Regions from separate parts of the Streptomyces sp. NPDC053079 genome, predicted to be linked through region 2. Evidence: riboswitches for the same ligand, from Rfam matches in the RefSeq annotation. Region 2 holds a riboswitch; the other holds the start of a gene.
What was found. A riboswitch is a leader RNA that binds a small molecule or an ion and turns the genes downstream of it on or off. The one in region 2 is predicted to bind glycine.
Positions count from the first base shown of each region.

Region 1: another riboswitch for glycine. It lies ahead of gcvT (glycine cleavage system aminomethyltransferase GcvT); the one in region 2 lies ahead of gcvP (aminomethyl-transferring glycine dehydrogenase).

Region 1 is NZ_JBITZJ010000002.1:975,163-981,220, reverse strand. It holds gene ACIGXW_RS11725 (enhanced serine sensitivity protein SseB) at 1-151, opposite strand, end outside; gene ACIGXW_RS11720 (AAA family ATPase) at 281-940, opposite strand; glycine riboswitch at 1,093-1,189, shown strand; gene gcvT (glycine cleavage system aminomethyltransferase GcvT) at 1,340-2,467, shown strand; gene gcvH (glycine cleavage system protein GcvH) at 2,535-2,909, shown strand; gene glyA (serine hydroxymethyltransferase) at 2,940-4,199, shown strand; gene ACIGXW_RS11700 (hypothetical protein) at 4,273-5,247, opposite strand; gene ACIGXW_RS11695 (aspartate-semialdehyde dehydrogenase) at 5,244-6,058, opposite strand, start outside.
Region 2 is NZ_JBITZJ010000010.1:9,162-15,219, forward strand. It holds gene ACIGXW_RS31840 (DNA polymerase IV) at 1-1,197, shown strand, start outside; gene ACIGXW_RS31845 (PRC-barrel domain-containing protein) at 1,134-1,490, opposite strand; glycine riboswitch at 1,669-1,787, shown strand; gene gcvP (aminomethyl-transferring glycine dehydrogenase) at 1,975-4,860, shown strand; gene ACIGXW_RS31855 (DUF5999 family protein) at 4,967-5,173, opposite strand; gene ACIGXW_RS31860 (hypothetical protein) at 5,487-6,058, opposite strand, start outside.

The DNA of each region.
Region 1 (6,058 bases), on a different contig from region 2:
CGCTGCTGCGGCCGAGGACCTCCACGATGCGGGCGCCGGCGTCCGGCACGCCCAGGGAGGCGGCGAGCACCTCTTCGAGTTCGTTGGCAGGCCATGACCCGGCCCCGCCACTGTGCTCCGGGCCCCACCCGTACTGCTCGGACACGTTCACCTGTCCCAACCACCGTCTCGTCACCACCGCACCCGCACCTTAACGGCTGCGCTCGCGCGGCGGCCGGGGGGTGTCCCGTATCGCGGCCGCGGCGGGGCGGGCATCCGGCCGAAACCCGACCCCCGGCGGCTAGCCGAAGGCGATCGTCTCGAGGGCGTCGGCGGCGGGGCGGTCGAGGAGGGTGGTGGAGGCCGTGCCGGGCGGGACGCGGCCCGCGGCGGCGGTGGTCAGCAGGCCCGTCATCGCGCGGCGGTGGCGGCCGAAGGCCCGGCGGGAGACGCGGCGGCCGCGGGCCGCCTGGCCGGCGAGCGCGGTGTGCGGCTCCACGGCGAGCAGCAGCACATGGACCGCGCCGCCGCGCCGGCGCGCGTCGCGGGCGAGCCAGCGGCGCACCCAGCCGCGCTCCCCGCAGTCGTGCACCACCACGCTCGCGCCCGAGCGCAGGGCGCGGCGCAGCGCGGCGTAGTGGGCCAGGCGCACCAGGGGGCGGTAGGCCGCGTACGGCAGCCGGTCCGGCGTGCGGCGCTCGAAGCGGTCGCGGGCGTCCTGGGAGTCCACGCGGTGGACGGGCGTGCCCCGGCCGTCCACGGCGGCCACCGTGCGCCGTATCAGCGTGGACTTTCCGCTGCCGGGCAGCCCGGAGACGACGAGCAGATCGCCGAGCGGATAGCGCAGCTCGGTGCGGCCGCGGCCGCGCAGATCGCGCACTCCCGTGGGCGGCTCCGCCGACGGCGGCGGCTCCGCCGCGGCGTCCGGCACCTCCCCCTGGACGTCCGTACGCACCGTGATCGCCTTCCCTCCCCGTCCGTTGGCTGCCCCCTACCCACGGAATGTAAAGAAAAGGTAATCCAATTCATGGGGCCGTGGGCAGTCCCTCGCACGCTCGTACGTGCAATGATGTGCGCGCCAACGGCATGTCTATCAACTGCATACCGGCCGCTCGAATCCGCGCGGGAGAGTCCTGGTGCCCCTGGCACCGGGCGCCGAAGGAGCAAGTTCCTCCCTTGAATCTCTCAGGCCCCGTACCGCGCGGGTGAGGCAGATCTGAAAAGCGGGCCCCCGTTCCTCGCGGCGGCGGCCCCACCCAAGGTGCAAGCCGAGCCGTCCTTTCGGGGCTCTCGGTGAACCTCTCAGGTTCCGATGACAGATGGGGAGGCCGACCTCCGACTCGTGTCCGGGAGCCTGACCATGACCGATGCCCCCCGCCATACCGCCCTCGACGCGCTGCACCGCAGCCTCGGCGCCACCATGACCGACTTCGCGGGCTGGGACATGCCCCTGCGTTACGGGAGCGAGCGCGACGAGCACCTCGCCGTGCGCACCCGCGCCGGTCTCTTCGACCTCTCCCACATGGGCGAGATCACCCTTACGGGCCCCCAGGCCGGGCAGGCCCTCGATCACGCCCTGGTGGGCAACCTCTCCGCGCTGGCCGTCGGCCGCGCCCGCTACACCATGATCTGCGACGCGCAGGGCGGCATTCTGGACGACCTGATCGTCTACCGCCTGGCGGAGGAGGGAGGCCACCCGAAATATCTGGTCGTCGCCAACGCCTCCAACGCCCAGGTCGTGCTGGACGCGCTGACCGAGCGGGCGGCCGGCTTCGAGACCGAGGTCCGCGACGACCGCGACGCCTACGCGCTGATCGCCGTCCAGGGCCCGGCCTCCCCCGGCATCCTGAAGTCCGTCACCGACGCGGACCTGGACGGCCTGAAGTACTACGCGGGCCTGCCGGGCACCGTCGCGGGCGTGCCCGCGCTGATCGCCCGTACCGGTTACACCGGCGAGGACGGCTTCGAGCTGTTCGTCGCCCCGGCCGACGCCGAGAAGCTGTGGCAGGCCCTGACCGAGGCGGGCGCGGACGCGGGTCTGGTGCCCTGCGGCCTGTCCTGCCGCGACACGCTGCGCCTGGAGGCGGGCATGCCGCTGTACGGGCACGAGCTGACCACCGCCACGACGCCGTTCGACGCGGGGCTGGGCCGGGTCGTGAAGTTCGACAAGGCGGGTGACTTCGTGGGCCGCGAGGCGCTGCTGGCCGCCGCCGAGCGCGCCGAGAGCGCGCCGCCGCGCAAGCTGGTCGGCCTCGTCGCCACCGGTCGCCGGGTGCCGCGCGCCGGCTTCTCCGTCGTGGCCGGCGGCGAGGTCGTGGGCGAGGTCACCTCGGGCGCCCCCTCGCCGACCCTCGGCAAGCCGATCGCGATCGCCTACGTCGACGCGGCGCACGCCGCTCCCGGCACGGATGGGGTATCGGTGGACATTCGCGGCACGCATGAGCCGTACGAGGTCGTCGCCCTGCCGTTCTACAAGCGGGAACGCTGAGCCCCCCTCATCCCACCTGGCAAGACCCTTTGCACGACCACTCACGCGCGTACAGGAGAATCTAGTCATGAGCAACCCCCAGCAGCTCCGCTACAGCAAGGAGCACGAGTGGCTCTCGGCCGTCGAGAACGGCGTGGCGACGGTCGGCATCACGGAGTTCGCGGCCAACGCGCTCGGCGATGTCGTCTACGCCCAGCTGCCGGCCGTCGGTGACACGGTCACCGCGGGCGAGACCTGCGGCGAGCTGGAGTCGACCAAGTCGGTCAGTGACCTCTACGCCCCCGTCACGGGCGAGGTCGTCGAGGCCAACCAGGACGTCGTGGACGACCCCTCGCTGGTGAACACCGCCCCGTTCGAGGGCGGCTGGCTGTTCAAGGTGAAGATCACGGACGAGCCGGCGGACCTGATGTCCGCCGACGAGTACACCGCCTTCGCCGGCTGACCCCGCCTCTCCCCCGCCCAGGAAGAACTCATGTCGCTTCTGAACAGCTCCCTCCATGAGCTCGACCCCGACGTCGCCGCCGCTGTCGACGCCGAACTCCACCGCCAGCAGTCCACCCTCGAGATGATCGCCTCGGAGAACTTCGCTCCGGTCGCGGTCATGGAGGCCCAGGGCTCGGTCCTCACTAACAAGTACGCCGAGGGCTACCCGGGCCGCCGCTACTACGGCGGCTGTGAGCACGTCGACGTCGTCGAGCAGATCGCGATCGACCGCATCAAGGCGCTCTTCGGCGCCGAGCACGCCAACGTGCAGCCGCACTCCGGCGCGCAGGCCAACGCCGCCGCGATGTTCGCCCTGCTCAACCCCGGCGACACCATCCTGGGTCTGAACCTCGCCCACGGCGGGCACCTGACCCACGGCATGAAGATCAACTTCTCCGGCAAGCTCTACAACGTGGTCGCGTACCACGTCGACGAGGCGACCAACCTGGTCGACATGGACGAGGTCGAGCGCCTCGCCAAGGAGCACCGCCCGAAGCTGATCGTCGCCGGCTGGTCCGCCTACCCGCGCCAGCTGGACTTCGCGGCCTTCCGCCGGATCGCGGACGAGGTCGGCGCGTACCTGATGGTCGACATGGCCCACTTCGCGGGCCTGGTCGCCGCCGGGCTGCACCCCTCCCCGGTGCCGCACGCGCACGTCGTGACCACCACCACGCACAAGACCCTGGGCGGTCCGCGCGGCGGTGTGATCCTGTCCACGGCCGAGCTCGCCAAGAAGATCAACTCCGCGGTCTTCCCCGGCCAGCAGGGCGGTCCGCTGGAGCACGTGATCGCGGCGAAGGCCGTCTCCTTCAAGGTCGCGGCCAGCGAGGAGTTCAAGGACCGCCAGGTCCGCACGCTCGAGGGCGCCAAGATCCTCGCCGAGCGCCTGATGCAGGCCGACGTCGCCGAGGTGGGCGTCTCGGTCCTGTCCGGCGGCACGGACGTGCACCTGGTCCTGGTGGACCTGCGCAACTCCGAGCTGGACGGCCAGCAGGCCGAGGACCGCCTCCACGAGGTCGGCATCACGGTCAACCGCAACGCCATCCCGAACGACCCGCGCCCCCCGATGGTCACCTCGGGTCTGCGGATCGGCACCCCGGCGCTGGCCACCCGCGGCTTCCAGGCGGAGGACTTCCGCGAGGTCGCCGACATCATCGCCGAGGCGCTGAAGCCGGCCTACGACGCCGAGTCGCTGCGCGGCCGCGTCACGGCGCTGGCGGGCAAGCACCCGCTGTACCCGTCGCTGTAAGGCGCGGGGACACCCCGGGCACAGCCTGTGAGGGGCCGGTACGGACTCGTCCGTACCGGCCCCTCCTCGTGTCTCAGGTGATCAGCACATCGCTGTACGGGGAACGGGCCTTGGGCGGCAGGCCCGGGGCGTCCCGCTGCGCGCCGGGAACGCCGGGACCGCCGGGAAACAACGCCTCGTGGGCGCGCCGGGCCCGGTCCTGGGCCTCGGGGTGCGGGACGAGGGCGTGCTCGGCGCGCCCGTCCGCGTGCAGGGCGGTGACGCGGGTGAGCCGCTCGTCGTGGGCGGCCACGACGACGGCGGCGGAGGCGGGGCCCCGGCCCACCCGCGTGCCCTCCCCCTCCAGCGGCGGCAGCGGGCGGCAGTGCAGCAGGACGCCGGCGCGCCGGGCCCAGTCGACGGCCCGGGTGTGGACGACCTTGGCGCCGTGGTGGGACATGCGGGCGACCGTCGCGTAGTCGACGTCCGCGAGGGTGCGCGCGGCGGGGACCAGGCGGGGGTCGGCGGTGCAGACGCCCGGGACGTCGGAGAAGAGCTCGCAGACGGGCGCGCCCAGGGCGCCGGCGAGGGCGACCGCCGACAGGTCGGAGCTGTTGCGGCCCAGCATGACGGTGCGCCCGTCCGCGTCCACGCCCTGGCCGCCGGGCACCACCGCGACGGGGTGCGCGGCGAGGGCGGCGCACAGCGGGGCGGGGTCGGCCCGCAGCAGCTCGGCGTGGTGCGGCCGGCCCTCGCCGAGCAGGCCGGTGCCCGCGGCGGGGACCGCGCCCGCCGGCACCCCGGCCGCGTCGAGGGCCGCGGTGAGCAGGGCGACGCTGACGGTCTCGCCGCTGGTCAGCAGCATGGCGGCGGCCGGGGCGGGCGGGTCGGGGGCGAGGTGGTCCAGGGTCTCCTGGAGCCGGCCGGTGGTGCCGGACATGGCGCTGACCACGACGACCACCGGCTGCCCGGCGGCGGCCCGCCCGGCCACGTGGCGGGCGACGCGGGTGAACCCGTCGAGCTCGGCGAACGCGGCGCCGCCGAACTTCAGGACCAGCGGGGTGCTCACCGCAGCCACCCCCGCCGCACCGCGGCCTCCACGATCTGCAGGGCGTTGAGCGCCGCGCCGACCCACAGGTTGTCGGCGACGATCCACAGCCACACCCCGCGCGGGTCGTCGGGCTCCACGCGGATCCGTCCCACGTGCACGGCGGCCCGGCCCTCTTCGGTCGCGAAGACGGTGCGCGGCATCGGGTAGCCGTCGCGGTGGACGCGCAGCCCCGGCGTCGCCGCCAGCGCGTCGTGGACCGCGGCGGCCGTGACGGGCTCGCGCAGCCGGACGTACACGGCCTCGGAGTGGCAGTGGAAGACCGGCACCCGCACCGCGGTCGCGGTCAGCCGCAGCTCCGGCAGGCCGAGGATCTTGCGGGGCTCGCGCACCAGCTTGCGCTCCTCGTGGGTGAAGCCGGTCCCGTCCGCCATGCCGATCTCGGGCACCAGGTTGAAGGCGAGGGGCTGCCCGAAGCGGCCGCCCGGCAGGCCGGGTCCCGCCGCCCCGGGCGCCTCGAGCACCTCGCCCGCGTCCCGGGCCAGTTCCTCCAGGCCCCGTAAGCCGCCCCCGGAGGCCGCCTGGTAGGTGGCCACGACGACGCTCTCCAGCCCGGCGAGGGCGTGCAGCGGGTGCAGGGCCCGCACGAGCTGGATGGTGGAGCAGTTGGGGTTGGCGACGATGCCGCTCGCCGGGCGCGAGGCCAGCGCGTCGGGGTTGACCTGCGGTACGACCAGGGGGACGGCGGGGTCCATGCGGAACGCGGAGCTGTTGTCGACGACGAGCGCGCCGGCCGAGGCCAGCCGCCGCGCCCGCGCTCTGCTGAGGTCGG
Region 2 (6,058 bases):
GCCTACCTCACCCCGCGCTTCCGGCTGTACCAGCAGGTCAGCCAGGTGGTCATGCGGCTGCTCGGCGAGCTGTCGCCGCTGGTGGAGCCCCTGAGCCTCGACGAGGCGTTCGTCGACCTCGAGGCGGGTGGCGTGGAGCCCACCTCGGCGGCGGTCCGGGCCGTGGGGGAGCGGCTGCGGGAGGACATCGCGGCGGCCACGGGGCTCACCGGCTCGGTCGGGCTCGCCGGCTCCAAGATGCTCGCCAAGATCGCCTCCGAGGAGGCCAAGCCCGACGGCCTGGTCGTCATCGAGCCCGGTACGGAGCTGGAGATACTCGGGCCCATGTCGGTCCGCGCCATTCCCGGGGTGGGTCCCGCCACTGCCGAAACGTTGCGCCGGGCCGGGATCACCACCGTGGCCGAGACGGCGGAGGCGGGCGAGGCCGAGCTGGTGCGGCTGCTCGGCAAGTCCCACGGCGCCGGCCTCCACGCGCTGGCCACCGGCCACGACGACCGGCCCGTCGTCGCCGAGCGGGACGCCAAGTCCGTCTCGGCGGAGGACACCTTCGCCGAGGACCTCACCGACCGCACCCGGGTCCAGCTGGAGCTCGCCCGCCTCGCCGACCGGTGCGTGCGGCGGCTGCGGGAGGCGGGCCGCTCCGGGCGCACGGTGGTCATCAAGGTGCGCAGCTACGACTTCTCGACGCTGACCCGCTCGGAGACGCTGCGCGGTCCCACCGACGACCCCGCGGTGGTGCGGGAGGCGGCGGCCCGGCTGCTCGACGGCGTGGACACCACCGCGGGCGTGCGGCTGCTGGGCGTCGGGGTGTCCGGGCTGGCCGACTACACGCAGGAGGACCTCTTCGCGCAGGCCGCGAGCCGCGCGGAGGAGGCCGCCGGGGCCGCCTTGCAGGACGGCCCCGAGCCCCAGCAGGCCCCGGAGGCCCCGGAGAGGCCCCACCAGTGGCTCCCGGGGCTGGACGTGCGGCACGCGGAGTACGGGAACGGCTGGGTGCAGGGCAGCGGCGTGGGGCGGGTCACCGTCCGCTTCGAGGAGCCCTGGTCCGGGCCCGGGCGGGTACGCACCTTCCGCGTCGACGACCCCGCGCTCGAACCGTCCGAGCCGCTGCCGCTCGTCCGCGCCCCGCAGGATCAGGTGCCGGAGGTCTCGGAGGTGCCCGGGGTGCCGGAGGTGCCGGGCAGTTCGAGCCCGTAGTGGTGGTACAGCTGCAGCTCCTGCTCGGGCGAGAGGTGCCGGCCCACTCCGAAGCCCGGTGCCTCCCTGATCAGGGCGCGGTCGTAGGGGATGCGCAGGACGTCGCCCTCGACACGGCTCGGCTCCAGCGGTACGAACGCGTCCCTGCCGAACAGTCCGGTGCGTACCGCCGCCCACTCCGGTTGCCCGGTCGCGTCGTCGAGGTAGACCTCGTCCACCGTGCCGATCTTCACGCCGTCGCGGTCGAAGGCCTTCCGGCCGATCAGACTGCGGGGGTCGATGTCGGTCTGCACGGTTCCTCCCTTGATCGCGCCTGCCTGCGCCGGCCCCCGGACACCCGCTCGCGGGCCCCCCGGACGCCCCGCAGAGCACTTCGGAGCCCTTCGGTAACCACGAAAAGCCACAAAGCGGGAACCGGCCACTCGGGAGATCCGCCCGGAAAGCCGCGCTGGTAGGCTGGCGATTGGCCGCAGACCCCGTGCGGGAGAGTCCTCCGTCGAAACCCAGCCGATGCGTTGGGAGACGAGTGGGGGCGCCGAAGGAGCAAATCCTCCCCGGAATCTCTCAGGCACACGTACCGCACAGGCGAGGTCACTCTGGAAAGCAGGGCGGGCCCCGGTCAGGCACGACGCCGAGCCCTTCCTCACCGACGGTGAAAGCCGGGCCGCAGCATGGCCCGGTGAAGCTCTCAGGTTGAGATGACAGAGGGGGAGGCCGTCCGGGTACCCGCGCCGTGGTACCCCTCGCAGGTCGTGTATGACCAGGAGGCCTCCGCAGATGACAGCCCACCGCAGCTCCCTTTCCGACCTGGAACGCGGCACTCCCTTCGAGGCCCGCCACATCGGCCCCGACGCGGGTGCCCAGGCCAAGATGCTCGCCCAGGTCGGCTTCGGCTCGCTCGACGAACTCACCGAGGCCGCCGTGCCCGAGGTGATCAAGAGCGCCGAGGCGCTCCGGCTGCCCGGCGCCCGCACCGAGGCCGAGGTCCTCGCCGAACTGCGCACCCTCGCGGACCGCAACCAGGTGCTCGCCCCCATGATCGGCCTCGGCTACCACGGCACGTTCACGCCGCCGGTGATCCTGCGCAACGTCATGGAGAACCCCGCCTGGTACACGGCGTACACGCCCTACCAGCCCGAGATCTCCCAGGGCCGCCTCGAGGCGCTCCTGAACTTCCAGACCGTCGTCGCCGACCTGACCGGCCTGCCCACCTCCGGCGCCTCCCTCCTCGACGAGGGCACCGCCGCCGCCGAGGCGATGTCGCTGGCCCGCCGCGTCGGCAAGGTCAAGAACGGCGTCTTCCTGGTCGACGCCGACGCCCTGCCGCAGACCATCGCCGTCATACAGACGCGCGCCGAGCCCACCGGCGTCGAGGTCGTCGTCGCCGACCTCGCGGCCGGCATCCCCGACGAGCTCGCCGAGCGCGGCGTCTTCGGCGTCCTGCTGCAGTACCCCGGTGCCTCCGGCGCCGTACGCGACCTGCGCCCCGTCATCGAGCAGGCCCACGGCCTCGGCGCGATCGTCACCGTCGCCGCCGACCTGCTGGCCCTGACGCTGCTCACCCCGCCCGGCGAGCTCGGCGCCGACATCGCGATCGGCACCAGCCAGCGCTTCGGCGTCCCCATGGGCTTCGGCGGTCCGCACGCCGGCTACATGGCCGTGCGCGAGCAGTTCGCCCGCAGCCTCCCCGGCCGCCTCGTCGGCGTCTCCGTCGACGCCGACGGCAACAAGGCCTACCGCCTGGCCCTGCAGACCCGCGAGCAGCACATCCGCCGCGAGAAGGCCACGAGCAACATCTGCACCGCCCAGGTGCTGCTCGCCGTCATGGCCGGCATGTACGCGGTCTACCACGGCCCCGAGGGCCTCGCCGCCATCGCCCGCCGCACCCACCGCTACGCCACCGTCCTCGCCGAGGGCCTGCGCGCCGGCGGGGTCGAGGTCGTGCACGGCTCCTACTTCGACACCCTCACCGCACGCGTCCCCGGCCGGGCCGCCGAGGTCGTCGCCGCGGCCCGCGAGCTCGGCGTCAACCTGCGGCTGACCGACGCCGACCACGTCGGCATCGCCTGCGACGAGACCACCACCCGCGCCCAGCTGGCGTCCGTGTGGGCCGCCTTCGGTGTGGAGGGCGACGTCGAGGCGATCGACGCCGCGGTGGCGGACACGCTCCCCGAGGGCCTGCTGCGCACCGACGAGTACCTCGCGCACCCGGTCTTCCACCAGCACCGCTCCGAGACCGCGATGCTGCGCTACCTGCGCCGCCTCGCCGACCGGGACTACGCCCTGGACCGCGGCATGATCCCGCTCGGCTCCTGCACCATGAAGCTCAACGCCACCACCGAGATGGAGCCGGTGACCTGGCCCGAGTTCGGTGCGCTGCACCCCTTCGCGCCGGTCGAGCAGGCCGGGGGCTACCTCACGCTCATCACCGAGCTGGAGGAGAGGCTCGCCGAGGTCACCGGCTACGCCAAGGTCTCCATCCAGCCCAACGCCGGCTCGCAGGGCGAGCTCGCGGGCCTGCTGGCCGTCCGCGCCTACCACCGCGCCAACGGCGACGAGCAGCGCACCGTCTGCCTCATCCCGTCCTCCGCCCACGGCACCAACGCCGCGAGCGCCGTGATGGCCGGCATGAAGGTCGTCGTCGTCAAGACCGCCGACGACGGCGAGGTCGACGCCGAGGACCTGCGCGCCAAGATCGAGAAGCACCGTGACGAGCTCTCCGTGCTGATGATCACCTACCCGTCCACGCACGGCGTCTTCGAGGAGCACGTCGCCGACATCTGCGCGGCCGTGCACGAGGCCGGCGGCCAGGTCTACGTCGACGGCGCCAACCTCAACGCCCTGGTGGGCGTGGCCAAGCCGGGCGAGTTCGGCGGCGACGTCTCGCACCTGAACCTGCACAAGACCTTCTGCATCCCGCACGGCGGCGGCGGCCCCGGCGTCGGCCCGGTGGCCGTCCGCGCCCACCTCGCCCCGTACCTGCCCAACCACCCGCTGCAGCCCACCGCGGGCCCGGAGACGGGCGTCGGTCCGATCTCGGCCGCCCCCTGGGGCTCCGCCGGCATCCTGCCGATCTCCTGGGCGTACGTCCGGCTCATGGGCGGCGAGGGCCTCAAGCGCGCCACCCAGGTCGCCGTCCTCGGCGCCAACTACATCGCCAAGCGCCTCGAGCCGCACTACCCCGTGCTCTACACCGGCCCCAACGGGCTGGTCGCGCACGAGTGCATCGTGGACCTGCGGCCGCTGACCAAGGCGACCGGGGTGAGCGTCGACGACGTCGCCAAGCGGCTCATCGACTACGGCTTCCACGCGCCGACCATGTCCTTCCCGGTGGCCGGAACGCTGATGATCGAGCCGACGGAGAGTGAGGACCTCGCCGAGCTGGATCGTTTCTGTGAGGCGATGATCGCCATCCGCGCCGAGATCGAGAAGGTCGGCTCGGGGGAGTGGGACAAGGATGACAACCCGCTGCGGAACGCCCCGCACACCGCCGCCTCGGTGGCCGGGGCCTGGGAGCACCCGTACAGCCGCGAGGACGCCGTCTTCCCGGCCGGGGTGACGCCCGCCGACAAGTACTGGCCGCCGGTGCGCCGCGTCGACGGCGCCTACGGCGACCGCAACCTCGTCTGCTCCTGCCCGCCGCTGGACGAGTACGACGGCTGACGCGGGAGGCCCGTACACGGGTCGGGGCCGGTTCGGCGTTCTCGCCGGGCCGGCCCCTTCATGTTTTTCTGTGTGTCATATGAGGTGGTGCAGGGTAGATGCCGCGCTAGGCGGCCGTCACCACATGATCGGTGCCGAGCGACCGGTGCGGCGCGATGATCTGCCCGTCCGGCAGCAGCTCACCGGTGTCCTCGAAGCAGAGGACGCCATTGCACAACAGGCTCCATCCCTGCTCCGGGTAGGCGGCCACGAGATGGGCGGCCTCCCGGTCGGCGGAGTCGGCTGACGGGCACGTGGGCTGGTGCTGGCACATGGAAGGGATCTTTCGCTCTGATGTGGTGGCTGTCCTGCGGCTCGATGCGGTGGTCATGCCGCCCCCCGTAATCAATCGTCGGTCGGTCCCAGTGTTGCCCTACGGGCCTGATTCCGCAGGGATTTCACAGTGACGCTCCTCACAGGGTGATGACGCGTCACCCATGCGGGCGGTTGCCTCCAACTCGGCAGTCCCTTTGGGTGGTTAGGGCTGACCCCGGTGGGCTAGCCCGTGAGGGTGAGGGTGGGGACAGCGGTGCGCCCCGCCTCTCCCTGGTCTGAGGGGGTGCGGGGCGCGTGATCGTACGGCACGCTCAGGCGGTCGCCTTGAGCGCGGGTCCGGGGGTCAGCCGGAGGGTGAGCATGGGCAGCAGATCGGAGACCCGGTGCGGGCGGTGCGCGGCGATGCCGGGCGGCGCGGGGGCGAGCGGCACCAGAAGGTCGCCCGGGGCGAAGAGCTCTGACGAGGCGTCGGCCGCGATGTCGGCATGCAGCCAGAGCGTGAGCATGTACAGCTCCGGCACCGACAGCAGCCGCGGCTGGTACGGCGTCGGCAGCGCCTCCGCCTGGCGCAGCGCACGCTCGGTGGACGCGAGGTAGGGGCCTTCGAAGAAGTGCGAGAAGGCCCAGCCGTCGGGGGTGAGCATCGCCTCTCCCGCGGCCACCGCGCGGTCACCTCCCTTGATGAGGAAGCGCCAGCCGGTGAGCCGGGTGCGGGGTGCCGTGCCGCGCGGGGTGACCCGCTCCAGGACGTGCACGGGCAGCGGGAGTTCGGGGCTGAGCGGCGTCTGGGCGGACGTCAGCGACGGAGTGCGCGCCTCGCGGACCGCGGTGGGGGAACCGAGGGCCGTGCGAACGCTGCGGAGGGCAGGCGCGGGGGCAGGGG